Regions from separate parts of the Serratia sp. L9 genome, predicted to be linked through region 1. Evidence: predicted binding sites of a transcription regulator. Region 1 holds the regulator's gene; each other region holds the start of a gene.

Region 1 (3,211 bases):
AGCAAATAACACCAGGCCCATCAACAACACCGGTTTGCGCCCCAGACGGTCCGACAGCGGCCCCCACAACAGTTGAGCAAAGGCGAAGCCCGCCAGGAAGATACTCAGGCTGGCGCTGATTGCCCCGGCAGAGATCTGTAAGTCCTGTTGCATGGCGCCAAACGCCGGCAGATACATATCGGTGGCCAGGTAACCCAACATACTCAGGCCGGCAAGGTAAAACATAAATCCAAAGTTTCGCATGGTATTTCTCGTTAAAATTATGTTGTCGCAGGTTTTTTAGCGCCGGCAAGTTTATCCGGCTGGATCTCTGCTTGTGAAACGGTAATATTTGCAAGATGCTATTAAAAAATTTGAAGGCAAGCTATGTGGTCTGAATATTCGCTTGATGTGGTTGATGCGGTGGCTCGAACGGGGAGTTTCAGTGCGGCGGCGCAGGAATTACATCGGGTACCCTCTGCGGTGAGCTACACCGTGCGGCAATTGGAACAATGGCTTGCCGTGCCGTTGTTTGAACGACGCCATCGCGATGTGGAACTGACGCCTGCCGGGGTCCTGTTCGTTAAAGAGGCGCGGCTTGTTATCAAAAAAATGCTTGATACGCGGCGGCAATGTCAACAGGTCGCTAATGGTTGGCGTGGTCAATTGAGGATTGCGGTCGACTTGATTGTGAAACCGCTGCGTAGCCGCCAACTGGTACTGGATTTTTATCGTCATTTCCCCGATGTGGAATTGGTGGTGCAGCCGGAAGTATTTAATGGCGTGTGGGATGCGTTGGTAGATGGTCGTGCGGAGATGGCGATTGGTGCCACGCGAGCGGTGCCGGTCGGCGGTGGGTATGCTTTTCGTGATATGGGTTTTATGAACTGGCTGTGCGTGGTGCATGCCAGCCATCCTCTGGCAGCTTTGAAAGGGGAGTTGCATAACGATCAATTGCGGCCTTATCCCTCATTGCTGCTGGAGGATACCTCCCGCAATTTACCCAAACGTGTGACTTGGTCGCTGGATAACCAGCGGCGGTTAAACGTGCCTGATTGGGTTTCGGCGGTAGACTGCCTGCGGGCTGGTTTGTGTGTCGGCATGGTTCCCGCACATCGGGTTCTGCCGATGGTGCAAAGCGGAGAGCTGGTGGCGCTGCAACTGCATGAACCCTTCCCACCCAGCGCCTGTTGCCTGACATGGCAGCAAAATGCCCAATCACCGGCAATGGCGTGGTTATTGGATTATCTGGGTGACAGCGACACGCTCAACCAGGAATGGCTAAGCGAAGAACTGCCGGGCAACACACTGCTGCCCGGCATGGGCAGTTAGCGGCGGTAATCGATAAAAGGGCCATCCGCAACGGAACGGCGTTCGATCAGCTTAGGATGTACTTCGATAACCTGTGACTCTTCACGCTTGCTGATAATGCGGTCCAGCAACATGGTGAAGGCCATTTCCCCCAGTCTTTCTTTAGGCTGGTGAATGGTGGTCAGTGCCGGGGTAAAGTAACGGGCATTACGCACGTTATCGTAACCGATCACCGAAATATCCTGCGGTACGCGCAGCCCCAATTCGTCGGCAGCACAGATAGCCCCCATCGCCATGATGTCGCCTCCGCAGAACACCGCGGTAGGGCGGTGTTTTTGCGAAAGAATTTGATGCATGGCCTTGTAACCGGACTCAGGCTCGAAATCCCCCTGAACAATCCACTCTTCGCGTACTTCGATATGAGCCTCTTCCAACGCCTTCAGGAAGCCCTGATGGCGGCCGCCGCCGGTGTTACGCGAAAGTTGACCAGGAATGGCGCCAATATCCCGATGACCACGCTCGATCAGGTAACGGCCAGCCTGATAGCCCCCTTCGAAGGCATTGTCGATAATCGTATCGGTGAAGTCCCCACGCGCGCTGCCCCAATCCATAACGACCATGGGAATATTGCGGTAATCCTCCAGCATCCCCAGTAACTGGTCTGGATATTCAGAACACATCACCAGCAATCCATCGACGCGCTTTTGAGCCAGCATGGCCAGATAAGCTTGCTGCTTATCGAGGTTATTGTGCGAGTTACATAAGATGAGTGTGTAACCCTTGCTGTAACAACTGTTTTCTACCGCTTCGATCACTTCGGCAAAGTAGGGCGCTTCGCTTGATGTGGCCAGCAGGCCGATAGATTTGGTGTGGTTGACTTTCAGGCTGCGGGCCACGGCGCTAGGGGAATAGTGCAGCTCTTTTATCGCAGCCCAAACGGCTGCTTTGGTATCTTCGGCGACGAAACGCGTTTTATTGATAACGTGGGAAACGGTAGTGGTAGAAACGCCAGCGCGTTTGGCCACATCTTTAATCGTTGCCATGTAAAGAATGACTCCTGAACCCACATGTTACAGCATGTAAGTATGATGTTAATCGTTTGCCTGCGTAGATCCTTTCCCAAATAAGCGAAAACTGAGTTTTTAGTGCTGAAGTCGTAAGTCGCTCGAACAGGAGGGGCATTTTGCCGGTACGCAGTTGTGAACTGCGGATTTTGTCGCATATTGAAGAAAAGTGGAAGAGCTAATCAGCATTTATAAGCAGGAGTTTGATAACAAGATTTTATACCCGCCGTCTTTCCTGTTGGGCACTTATCGGGAACTTGAAATTCATAGGGTATAATCACGAACTGTGGGAAAATGATTTGACGTATTAACTGTGTGGCTTATGCTCTTGGGAAACCAATCGAAAAGGGAGTTGTTTATGGATACCGATTTGAAAATGTCTTTGCTGACCACCATTGGTGCCTTGGCAATGATTATTATCTTTAGCTTTATCGCAGCATTGAACTGATAAGAAAGGCGCAGCATGCTGCGCCTTATCATTGGTTAATCCCCCGCCGTCACGCCAGGTTCTTCTCCACAAACGCCCAGTTCACCAGTGCCCAGAAGTTTTCCAGGTATTTTGGCCGCGCATTGCGGTAATCGATGTAGTAAGCATGTTCCCACACGTCAACGGTCAGCAACGGTTTGTCTTCACCGGTCAGCGGAGTTGCCGCATTTGAGGTGCTGACGATCGCCAGTGAGCCGTCTGCTTTTTTCACCAGCCAAGTCCAGCCAGCACCGAAGTTTTTCACTGCGGCATCGGTGAACTGTTCCTTGAAGGCAGCGAAAGAACCGAAGGATTTGTTAATCGTCTCGGCTACTGCCCCTGTTGGCTCGCCGCCGCCTTGCGGGGACAAACAGTGCCAATAGAAAGTGTG
Region 2 (3,211 bases), 2.2 Mb from region 1:
GTGCCAGGAAGTCTTTGGTAAAGGCTTTGGAGCCTTCGAGCTGGGCCGCTGCTTGCGATGGGCCAAAGATTTTCAACCCGGCCGCCTGGAAAGCATCGACCACGCCGATCACCAGCGGCGCTTCCGGGCCAACAATGGTCAGCCCGATAGCCTGTTCTTTGGCAAAGGCAACCAGCGCCGGGATATCGGTTGGGCCGATATCAATATTGATAAGGTTGGGCTCAAGCGCGGTGCCTGCGTTACCCGGCGCAACGTAAACCTTATCCGCCAGCGGCGATTGAGCGGCTTTCCAGGCCAGCGCATGTTCACGCCCGCCGTTGCCGATAATCAGAATATTCATCAGATGCTCCATAAACAGCGTGCGCGCCTGGCGCTCGCAGCAAAAAGGATTAATGGCGGAAGTGGCGCATATCGGTGAAGATCATCGCAATGCCGTGCTCATTGGCTGCGGCAATCACTTCATCATCACGAATTGAGCCACCAGGCTGGATCACGCAGGTAATGCCAACCCCTGCGGCAGCATCAATGCCGTCACGGAACGGGAAGAAGGCATCAGATGCCATGGCGGAGCCTTTCACTTCCAGACCTTCGTCGGCGGCTTTGATCCCGGCAATTTTTGCCGAATATACGCGGCTCATTTGACCCGCCCCTATGCCGATGGTCATGTTATCGCGGGCATAAACGATGGCGTTGGATTTAACGAACTTGGCTACCTTCCAGCAGAACAGCGCATCACGCAGCTCCTGAGTGGTCGGCTGGCGTTCAGAAACCACGCGCAAATCGGCTTCGGTCACCATTCCCAGATCGCGGTCTTGCACTAATAAGCCGCCGTTGACACGCTTAAAGTCCAGTGCGGCAACGCGTTGCTGCCATTGGCCACAGGCCAGCACTCGTACATTCTGTTTTGTAGCCAGCGCAGAGCGGGCTTCTTCACTGATGGCCGGGGCGATGATCACTTCAACGAACTGGCGGCTGATGATCGCTTTTGCCGTTTCTGCATCAAGTTCGCGGTTGAAGGCGATGATGCCGCCAAAGGCCGAGGTAGGATCGGTCTGGTAGGCGCGATCGTAGGCTGCAAACAGGTTTTCACCGATGGCTACGCCACAGGGATTGGCATGCTTGACGATGACACAGGCAGGTTCTGCAAACTCTTTCACACATTCCAGCGCCGCATCGGTATCAGCGATGTTGTTATAGGAGAGTGCCTTACCCTGCAGTTGTTCAGCGGTGGCGACGGAAGCTTCCTGCAGGTTTTCTTCTATATAGAAGGCTGCCTGTTGGTGGCTGTTTTCGCCGTAGCGCATATCCTGTTTCTTGATGTAGTTCAGGTTCAGCGTGCGTGGGAAGCGGCCGGAAGGCTGCTCGATATCCCCGTGATAGGCCGGGACCATGGTGCCAAAGTAGTTGGCGATCATGCTGTCATAAGCGGCAGTATGCTCGAAGGCCTTGATTGCCAGGTTGAAACGGGTCGGGTACAACAGCGACCCCTGGTTATTGTCCATCTCGGTGATGATGGCGGCGTAGTCGCTGCTCTTCACCACAATGGCGACATCCTTATGGTTCTTGGCGGCAGAGCGCACCATCGTTGGCCCACCGATATCGATATTCTCCACGGCGTCTTCCAGCGCGCAATCTGGGCGAGCCACGGTTTGGGCGAAGGGATAAAGGTTCACTACCACCATATCGATGGGTTTGATTTCATGCTGGCTCATGATGGCATCATCCTGGCCGCGGCGGCCTAAGATGCCCCCATGCACTTTCGGATGCAGGGTCTTCACTCGTCCGTCCATCATTTCCGGAAAGCCGGTGTAGTCGGAAACTTCGGTAACAGGCAGACCGGCATCTGCCAGCAGACGGGCGGTGCCACCGGTGGAGAGTAGTTCTACGCCTCTCTGGGAGAGTGCTTGGGCGAATTCAACGATACCGGCTTTGTCAGACACGCTGAGCAAGGCCCGGCGGATTGGACGAGGTTGTTGCATGGTTTTATCCCTTGGCTTTGAGTCGCAATAAAAGAGCGTTACGTGGATCTCCACCTTTTTGCTTCTTATATAGAGGGGATTTCTCACTATATAGAGAAGGGCAGGAACAGATTCAGGTAACGCCCCCGTAAAAGGGGGATTGTTTGAGCGTGGGGAATTGTAGCGAAAACGTTTGCGTGGCGCTCGTAAATTTTCCTGGCAAATGTGTTCTGTGGATAAGTTAGTGCATAACCAGGTATAAAGGCGGGTTTTGCTGTGGAAAGCAGCAAACGGTGATTTTTGTTGAAAATACCTGTTGCGGCCTGCGCGGAACTCCCTATAATGCGCCTCCATCGACACGGAACATGTGAACAACTTCACAGAGTCTCCGGGGGTCGCAGAGAAAAAACCTGAAATTAAGGTTGACTCTGAAAGAGGAAAGCGTATTATACGCCACCTCGAGTTAGCAAGCGAAAGCGCGTAACTCACTGCTCTTTAACAATTTATCAGACAATCTGTGTGGGCACTCACAAGACGATATCCAGCCACCTCGGTGGCAAAAAAATATCAAGTCTTGAAGAGTGACCAAGCAGTAATTCATGCGAATGAATTATTACGAAAGTTAATTTTCGAGCATCGCTGCACGAGTTGCAGCAAATCAAGCTTTTAATTGAAGAGTTTGATCATGGCTCAGATTGAACGCTGGCGGCAGGCCTAACACATGCAAGTCGAGCGGTAGCACAGGAGAGCTTGCTCTCTGGGTGACGAGCGGCGGACGGGTGAGTAATGTCTGGGAAACTGCCCGATGGAGGGGGATAACTACTGGAAACGGTAGCTAATACCGCATAACGTCTTCGGACCAAAGTGGGGGACCTTCGGGCCTCACACCATCGGATGTGCCCAGATGGGATTAGCTAGTAGGTGGGGTAATGGCTCACCTAGGCGACGATCCCTAGCTGGTCTGAGAGGATGACCAGCCACACTGGAACTGAGACACGGTCCAGACTCCTACGGGAGGCAGCAGTGGGGAATATTGCACAATGGGCGCAAGCCTGATGCAGCCATGCCGCGTGTGTGAAGAAGGCCTTCGGGTTGTAAAGCACTTTCAGCGAGGAGGAAGGGTTCAGTGTTAATAGCGCTGGGCATTGACGTTACTCGCAGAAGAAGCACCGGCTAACTCCGTGCCAGCAGCCGCGGTAATACGGAGGGTGCAAGCGTTAATCGGAATTACTGGGCGTAAAGCGCACGCAGGC
Region 3 (3,211 bases), 2.7 Mb from region 1:
CGCCATATTACTTAGTTGCAGTACATCAGCCTGGATGGGCAGAACGGCACCCTGCTGTGGCTGCAGGTTGAGGGTGCCATCGCGCAAGGTTATGCTGTCGAAATAGCCGAAATCGGTGATCTGCCGCAGGCTGAATGCCAGGTTGACCTGCTTGGCAGCCAGAATCTGCGGTTGGTTGGCTCGGGTAAAAGCAACGCCCTCCAGGCTGATTTGCCCAGGTTTGCTCCACGAGTGAGAGATTTTTTCCAGCGAAAGGCGATATTCACTGTTATCGCTGATCCAACGGCTCAAGGTGCCTGCAGCCCAGCGGGTTTGCCCTACAACATAGAGCAATACCGCCGCAAGCACTACCAGCAGCAGTAATGTCAGCAACAGTTTTCCGATAAATTTCATCGTTGGAGTCCGTAGCGGTCAGAAAAGATACCTTGTTTATGCCGCAACTAGCTCGCCAGCTCAAGTGCAATAGACTGAAAGACAATAAAAAAAGGCCGATAGCGGTTTGCTTTCGGCCTTTTTTCTAACCGCGTTAAAGCGCTTATTTCTCAGGTGGGAACACCAGATTCAACACAATGGCAGTGATCCCGCCGGCTGCGATACCGGAAGAAAGCAGGGTTTTCAGCCAGTCTGGTGCAAATTGCAGGATCAGGGGTTGTTGGGAAACCCCCATGCCAACGGCCAGCGACAGTGCCATGATCATCACCGCACGGCGGTTTAGCGTCTCACGGGAAACGATACGCACGCCAGAGGCGGCGATGGTGCCAAACATCACAATGGTGGCACCGCCTAGTACCGGCTCAGGGATATGCTGCACAAAACCGGCGACCGCCGGGAACAACCCTAACAGGATCAGCATCAGCGCCACGACAAAACCCACGTAGCGGCTGGCAACGCCGGTCAGTTGGATCACCCCGTTGTTCTGGCCGAAGCAGGAGTTCGGGAAGGTATTGAATACGGCAGACAGCATCGAGTTCAGGCCGTTGGCCAGCACGCCTCCCTTAAGGCGCTTCATATAGAGCGGGCCGCTGACCGGCTGTTCGGATACGTCAGAGGTGGCAGTGATATCACCGATGGTTTCCAGAGAAGTGACCATAAAGATCAGCATCAGCGGCAATAGCAGGTTCCAGTCAAAACCCAGGCCGTAATAAAGCGGTGTAGGAATAGTGATAGCGGCGGTTTGCGTGACTGGCTGAGTTTCGGGCAGCATGCCCATTACCCAGGCCAGCAGATAGCCGACGGCCATGGCAATCACCAAAGAGGCGACGCGCAGGTAGGGGTTACGTTGGCGGTTAAGCAGAATGATAACCACCAGAACCGCACCGGCCAGCAGCAAATTCTTGGGGGTACCGAAGGTATGGTCGTTCATGGCCGCATAGCCACCACCGATAGAGGTCAGCCCAACCTGAATCAATGACAGGCCGATGATCATCACCACAATGCCGGATACCAGCGGGGTAATAATGCGGCGCGCCAGATGCAGCACGCGTGACAGCAAGATTTCGGTACATGAAGCGACCATCAGGGTGCCAAACAAAGCAGCCATCATGGTTGGCACGTCGGCGCCGCCGTTTTTCAACGCCAAGCCGCCCATAATCAGCGGAGAGACAAAATTGAAGCTTGTGCCTTGAATCGACAACAAGCCAGAACCCACCGGGCCCCAGGTTTTGATTTGCAGAATAGAAGCCAGACCGGAAGCAAACAGTGACATGCTGATGATGTGTTGGGTGTCTTGCGCAGGCAAACCAAGCGCCTGGCAGATCAGCAAGGCTGGGGTTATCACGGCAACGAACATTGCCAACAGATGCTGGCTGGCGGCAAACAGGGTTTGCGGCAACGGCGGGCGATCTTCCAGGCGATAAATCAGTTCACTGTTGCTTGGCGCTGCTGCAGATGCTCGTTGTACGGCTTCGAGCTCGGCGGATTGGATGGTCATGGTGTGGCATTCCCAAAGGCGGCAAAGAAGGCATTTTAATGATCCAGTTCACAAAAGCAAACGGTTGCGCATTTATATTTTTGGCTAACCCGGTCCTTTAATGTCGCATTTTCGTTCATTTTTTCTTGTGTTATTAGCCGTTTTTACTTTTAATCCAGCATTCACTAAGTTAAAAAACTGAGTAAATTTTATAACTTATTATTTTATTGGATGTTTTCCTCTACACGGAGTACCTGGATGTTTCATCTTGATACTTATGGCACCTTAGTCGCTGCCACACTGGTTTTGCTCCTCGGGGGCAAATGTGTGCGCTCCATTCCTCTGCTTAGAAAATACACGATCCCGGCCCCTGTGGCGGGGGCCTCCTGGTCGCGTTATTGCTGCTGGTTATGAAAAAAACTGCCAACTGGGAAATCAGCTTTGATATGTCGCTGAAAGACCCGTTGATGCTGGCCTTTTTTGCCACTATCGGCCTGAATGCCAATCTGGCGCGCCTGCGTGCCGGGGGCAAGGCGCTGATGGTGTTCCTGTTTGTGGTGCTGGGATTGCTGCTGGTGCAGAACGCCATTGGTATTGCTATGGCGAAGATGCTGGGGCTGGATCCCTTGATGGGATTGATTGCCGGTTCAATTACGCTTTCCGGCGGGCATGGCACTGGCGCTGCTTGGAGCAAGGTGTTCATTGAACGCTACGGATTTGAAAATGCCACCGAAGTGGCGATGGCCTGTGCCACATTTGGCCTGGTGCTGGGGGGTTGATTGGTGGCCCGGTGGCCCGCTACCTGGTGAAACACTCCTCTACGCCAGAGGGAACGCCGGAAGACAGCGTGCAGCCAAGCGGTTTTGAAAAGCCGGAAAGTGCCCGAATGATCACCTCATTGGTGATGGTGGAAACCATTGCCATGATTGCCATCTGTTTGAGCATCGGCAACTTTATTGCCGGGTTATTGAACGGTACTGCCTTCGAACTGCCAACCTTTGTCTGCGTATTGTTTGTCGGTGTGATCCTCAGTAATACCCTATCGGCAACAGGTTTCTACCAGGTGTTCGAGCGGGCGGTTTCGGTATTGGGTAACGTGAGCCTTTCGCTTTTCCTGGCGATGGCGTTGATGAGCCTGCGCCTGTGGGAGTTGGCTTCGTTGGCATTGCCGATGTTGGCAATCCTTGCGGTACAGACGCTGGTGATGGCGCTGTACGCCATCTTTGTGACCTATCGCGTGATGGGTAAAAACTATGATGCCGCTGTGCTGGCTGCTGGCCACTGCGGTTTTGGTATGGGTGC
Region 4 (3,211 bases), 1.7 Mb from region 1:
CCCAGCAACATCACCAATATGCTGAACAACAGGCTGTACAAAATCGCATTGTGGCCCCAAACGGAAACCAGTTTACCGGTTAACGCTGAGCCAATCACAAAGGCGAGCGAACCCCATAGGCGCACCCGGCCATAATCCAGGGTAATTTGCCGTTGCCAGGTTGCCGCCAGCGCATCGGTCAATGGCACCAATGGAGAAAATAGCAGGTTAAAACCGGCGATCACCAGCATCAGCCAGGCCCAGCCGTTTCCGAAACAGAAACCGATGGCGAAAGCCAGAGAAAGCAACGCCAGCAGGCGTAACGCCGTAATTAAAGAGGAGGGATCCTTAACGCGCGGTGCGATCAGCAGGCTACCCAGGAAGCGCGCCACCAGCCCAGCGCCGAGCAGAATACCGATGGCTTCCGGGGCAATCCCCTCACCTTTCAGCCAGACGCTCCAGAACGGAAGGTAAATACTATAAGAAAAGAAGTAGGTGAAATAACTGAGAGCGAGCCAACGTGTTGATTGCAGAACCATGTTCCCTCCTGGATGAGGGCAATACTTTGACAGAGCTCACAACTTACAGCAATGCTCATTCATACTTTAAAGGGAAGAGTGCAGAGCAGCTCACAGTTTGCATGCAACGGGCATAAAAAAACCCGCCGTAGCGGGTCTGTTTACCGACCAATCAACGTGATTACGCGTAGACCGGCAGACGAGCACAGATATCCAGCACTTTTTGCTTGGTGCGTTCGATAGTGGCTTCGTCGTTGATGTTGTCCAGCACGTCACAAATCCAACCAGCCAGTTCACGCACTTCGGCTTCTTTAAAGCCACGGCGAGTCACTGCCGGGGTACCGATACGCACGCCAGAAGTCACAAACGGGCTCTTCGGATCGTTTGGTACGCTGTTTTTGTTGACGGTGATATTGGCACGGCCCAGTGCGGCATCGGCTTCTTTACCGGTTAGGTTTTTATCCACCAGATCCAGCAAGAACAGGTGGTTGTGAGTACCACCAGAAACCACTTTGTAACCACGCTGCAGGCAGACTTCTACCATCGCTTTGGCGTTATCAGCCACTTGCTGTTGGTAAATCTTGAACTCAGGTTCCATCGCTTCCTTCAGCGCTACCGCTTTACCGGCAATCACGTGCATCAATGGGCCGCCCTGGCCGCCAGGGAACACGGCTGAGTTCAGTTTTTTGTACAGATCTTCATCACCGCCCTTGGCCAGGATCAGGCCACCACGCGGACCCGCCAGCGTTTTGTGGGTCGTAGTGGTAACAATATGCGCATGAGGGACCGGGTTCGGATAAACACCAGCGGCAATCAGGCCAGCCACGTGTGCCATATCCACAAACAGGTAAGCGCCGATGCTGTCGGCAATTTCACGCATTTTTGCCCAGTCAACGATACCGGAGAAGGCCGAGAAACCACCGATAATCATTTTTGGCTTGTGGGTCTGAGCCTGCCTGGCCAGATCTTCGTAATCGATCTGCCCAGACTCATCAATACCGTAAGGCACGACGTTATACAGCTTGCCGGACAGGTTCACTGGGGAACCGTGAGTCAGGTGGCCACCGTGTGCCAGATTCATCCCGAGGATAGTGTCGCCCGGTTGCAGCAGTGCGGTATAAACAGCAAAGTTAGCCTGGGAACCGGAGTGTGGCTGGACGTTGGCATAATCGGCACCAAACAGCTCTTTGGCACGATCGATAGCCAGTTGCTCAACGATATCAACGTATTCGCAACCGCCGTAATAACGCTTGCCAGGATAGCCTTCTGCGTATTTGTTGGTCAATTGTGAACCCTGGGCCTGCATGACACGCGGGCTGGTGTAGTTCTCAGACGCAATCAGTTCAATATGCTCTTCCTGACGCACCACTTCTTGCTCCATTGCACGCCACAGTTCGGCATCATAATCAGCAATGTTCATTTCACGCTTTAACATCCGGCATCTCCTGGCTTAAATCAGCTATCTAAATTTACCCGTTCGGGTGCTGGGCCACAGTGTAAACCGTTTCCCCCTGTCGAAGATAGGTCTTGACAGAGGTTTTTACGCAAACGATTGGCATCAGGCGGGGCTTGGCTTTTATCCGCTAAAAACCCTATTCTGGCAACGGACTTTTACTCATGGTGATAATGCGGTTTTTTCATGTTCTGTGAGGCCGATCGGCGGTTAACAACACCGTAACAAAAACAAGGGTATTTACAAGCGTAAAACAATTTAATAAGATGCATTTAAAATGCATCAATTAATCATCATAAAAAAATGCCCTTAAAGGAGCCTCACCATGCTGGATAGTCAGACCATCGCCACCGTAAAATCCACCCTTCCTCTACTGGCCGAAACCGGCCCGAAACTGACCGCCCACTTCTACGATCGCATGTTTGCACACAACCCCGAATTGAAAGATATTTTCAATATGAGCAACCAGCGTAACGGCGATCAGCGCCAGGCGTTGTTCGACGCCATCTGTGCCTACGCCAGCAATCTGGAAAATCTGGCCGCGTTGCTCCCGGCGGTAGAACGCATTGCGCAAAAGCATGCCAGCTTCAATATTCAGCCGGATCAGTATCAGATTGTCGGCCATCACCTGCTGGCAACGCTGGATGAAATGTTCAACCCGGGCCAGGAGGTGCTGGATGCCTGGGGGAAAGCCTACGGGGTGCTGGCAAACGTATTTATCCAGCGTGAAGGGCAAATCTATCAGGAAAGTGAGCAGGATAACGGTGGCTGGCGTGATTTGCGTGCATTCCGCATTGTGAAAAAACAGCCGCAGAGCGAAGTGATATCCAGTTTTGTACTGGCGCCGGTGGACGGCGGCCGGGTAGCAGAATATAAACCAGGCCAATACCTGGCGGTTTATATTAATGACGACAGCCTGGAACATCAGGAAATCCGCCAATATTCACTCACCACTTCGCCTAACGGGGAATATTACCGTATAGCAGTAAAGCGCGAGGAACAGGGTGCCGTCTCCAACTTCCTGCATCAAAAAGCCAAAGAAGGTGATGTGATTTATCTCGCCCCACCGCATGGCGATTTCTTCCTGCAGGTAGAAACCACCACGCCAGTGGCGTTAATCTCGGCGGGCGTAGGCCAGACCCCGATGCTGGGGATGCTCAATACCCTGCATGACAATCAGCATCAGGCTGAAATCCTTTGGCTGCATGCCGCAGAGAACGGCGCGGTGCATGCCTTTGCCGATGAAGTGGCAGATATTGCC

The links. The regulator PurR, encoded in region 1, represses purine synthesis genes. The targets are predictions, from matches to a motif close to CANGCAAACGTTTGCNTG.
Region 2: a site for PurR is predicted at 2,141-2,158, ahead of purH (bifunctional phosphoribosylaminoimidazolecarboxamide formyltransferase/IMP cyclohydrolase). Genes of this name have one in related genera too.
Region 3: a site for PurR is predicted at 1,984-2,001, ahead of ACQ86O_RS05630 (nucleobase:cation symporter-2 family protein). Genes of this name have one in related genera too.
Region 4: a site for PurR is predicted at 2,039-2,056, ahead of glyA (serine hydroxymethyltransferase). Genes of this name have one in related genera too.

Annotation. Positions count from the first base shown of each region.
Region 1 covers NZ_CP192591.1:4,185,718-4,188,928, reverse strand. Annotated here, with positions in the region: partial or broken gene punC (purine nucleoside transporter PunC) at 1-243, opposite strand, end outside; gene punR (DNA-binding transcriptional activator PunR) at 367-1,311, shown strand; gene purR (HTH-type transcriptional repressor PurR) at 1,308-2,333, opposite strand; gene ACQ86O_RS19935 (YnhF family membrane protein) at 2,713-2,802, shown strand; gene sodB (superoxide dismutase [Fe]) at 2,852-3,211, opposite strand, start outside.
Region 2 covers NZ_CP192591.1:690,988-694,198, reverse strand. Annotated here, with positions in the region: gene purD (phosphoribosylamine--glycine ligase) at 1-340, opposite strand, end outside; gene purH (bifunctional phosphoribosylaminoimidazolecarboxamide formyltransferase/IMP cyclohydrolase) at 390-1,979, opposite strand; rRNA gene ACQ86O_RS03300 (16S ribosomal RNA) at 2,626-3,211, shown strand, end outside.
Region 3 covers NZ_CP192591.1:1,205,976-1,209,186, forward strand. Annotated here, with positions in the region: gene ACQ86O_RS05625 (AsmA family protein) at 1-393, opposite strand, end outside; gene ACQ86O_RS05630 (nucleobase:cation symporter-2 family protein) at 536-1,930, opposite strand; partial or broken gene gltS (sodium/glutamate symporter) at 2,168-3,211, shown strand, end outside.
Region 4 covers NZ_CP192591.1:2,503,057-2,506,267, reverse strand. Annotated here, with positions in the region: gene ACQ86O_RS11870 (3-phenylpropionate MFS transporter) at 1-518, opposite strand, end outside; gene glyA (serine hydroxymethyltransferase) at 679-1,932, opposite strand; gene hmpA (NO-inducible flavohemoprotein) at 2,276-3,211, shown strand, end outside.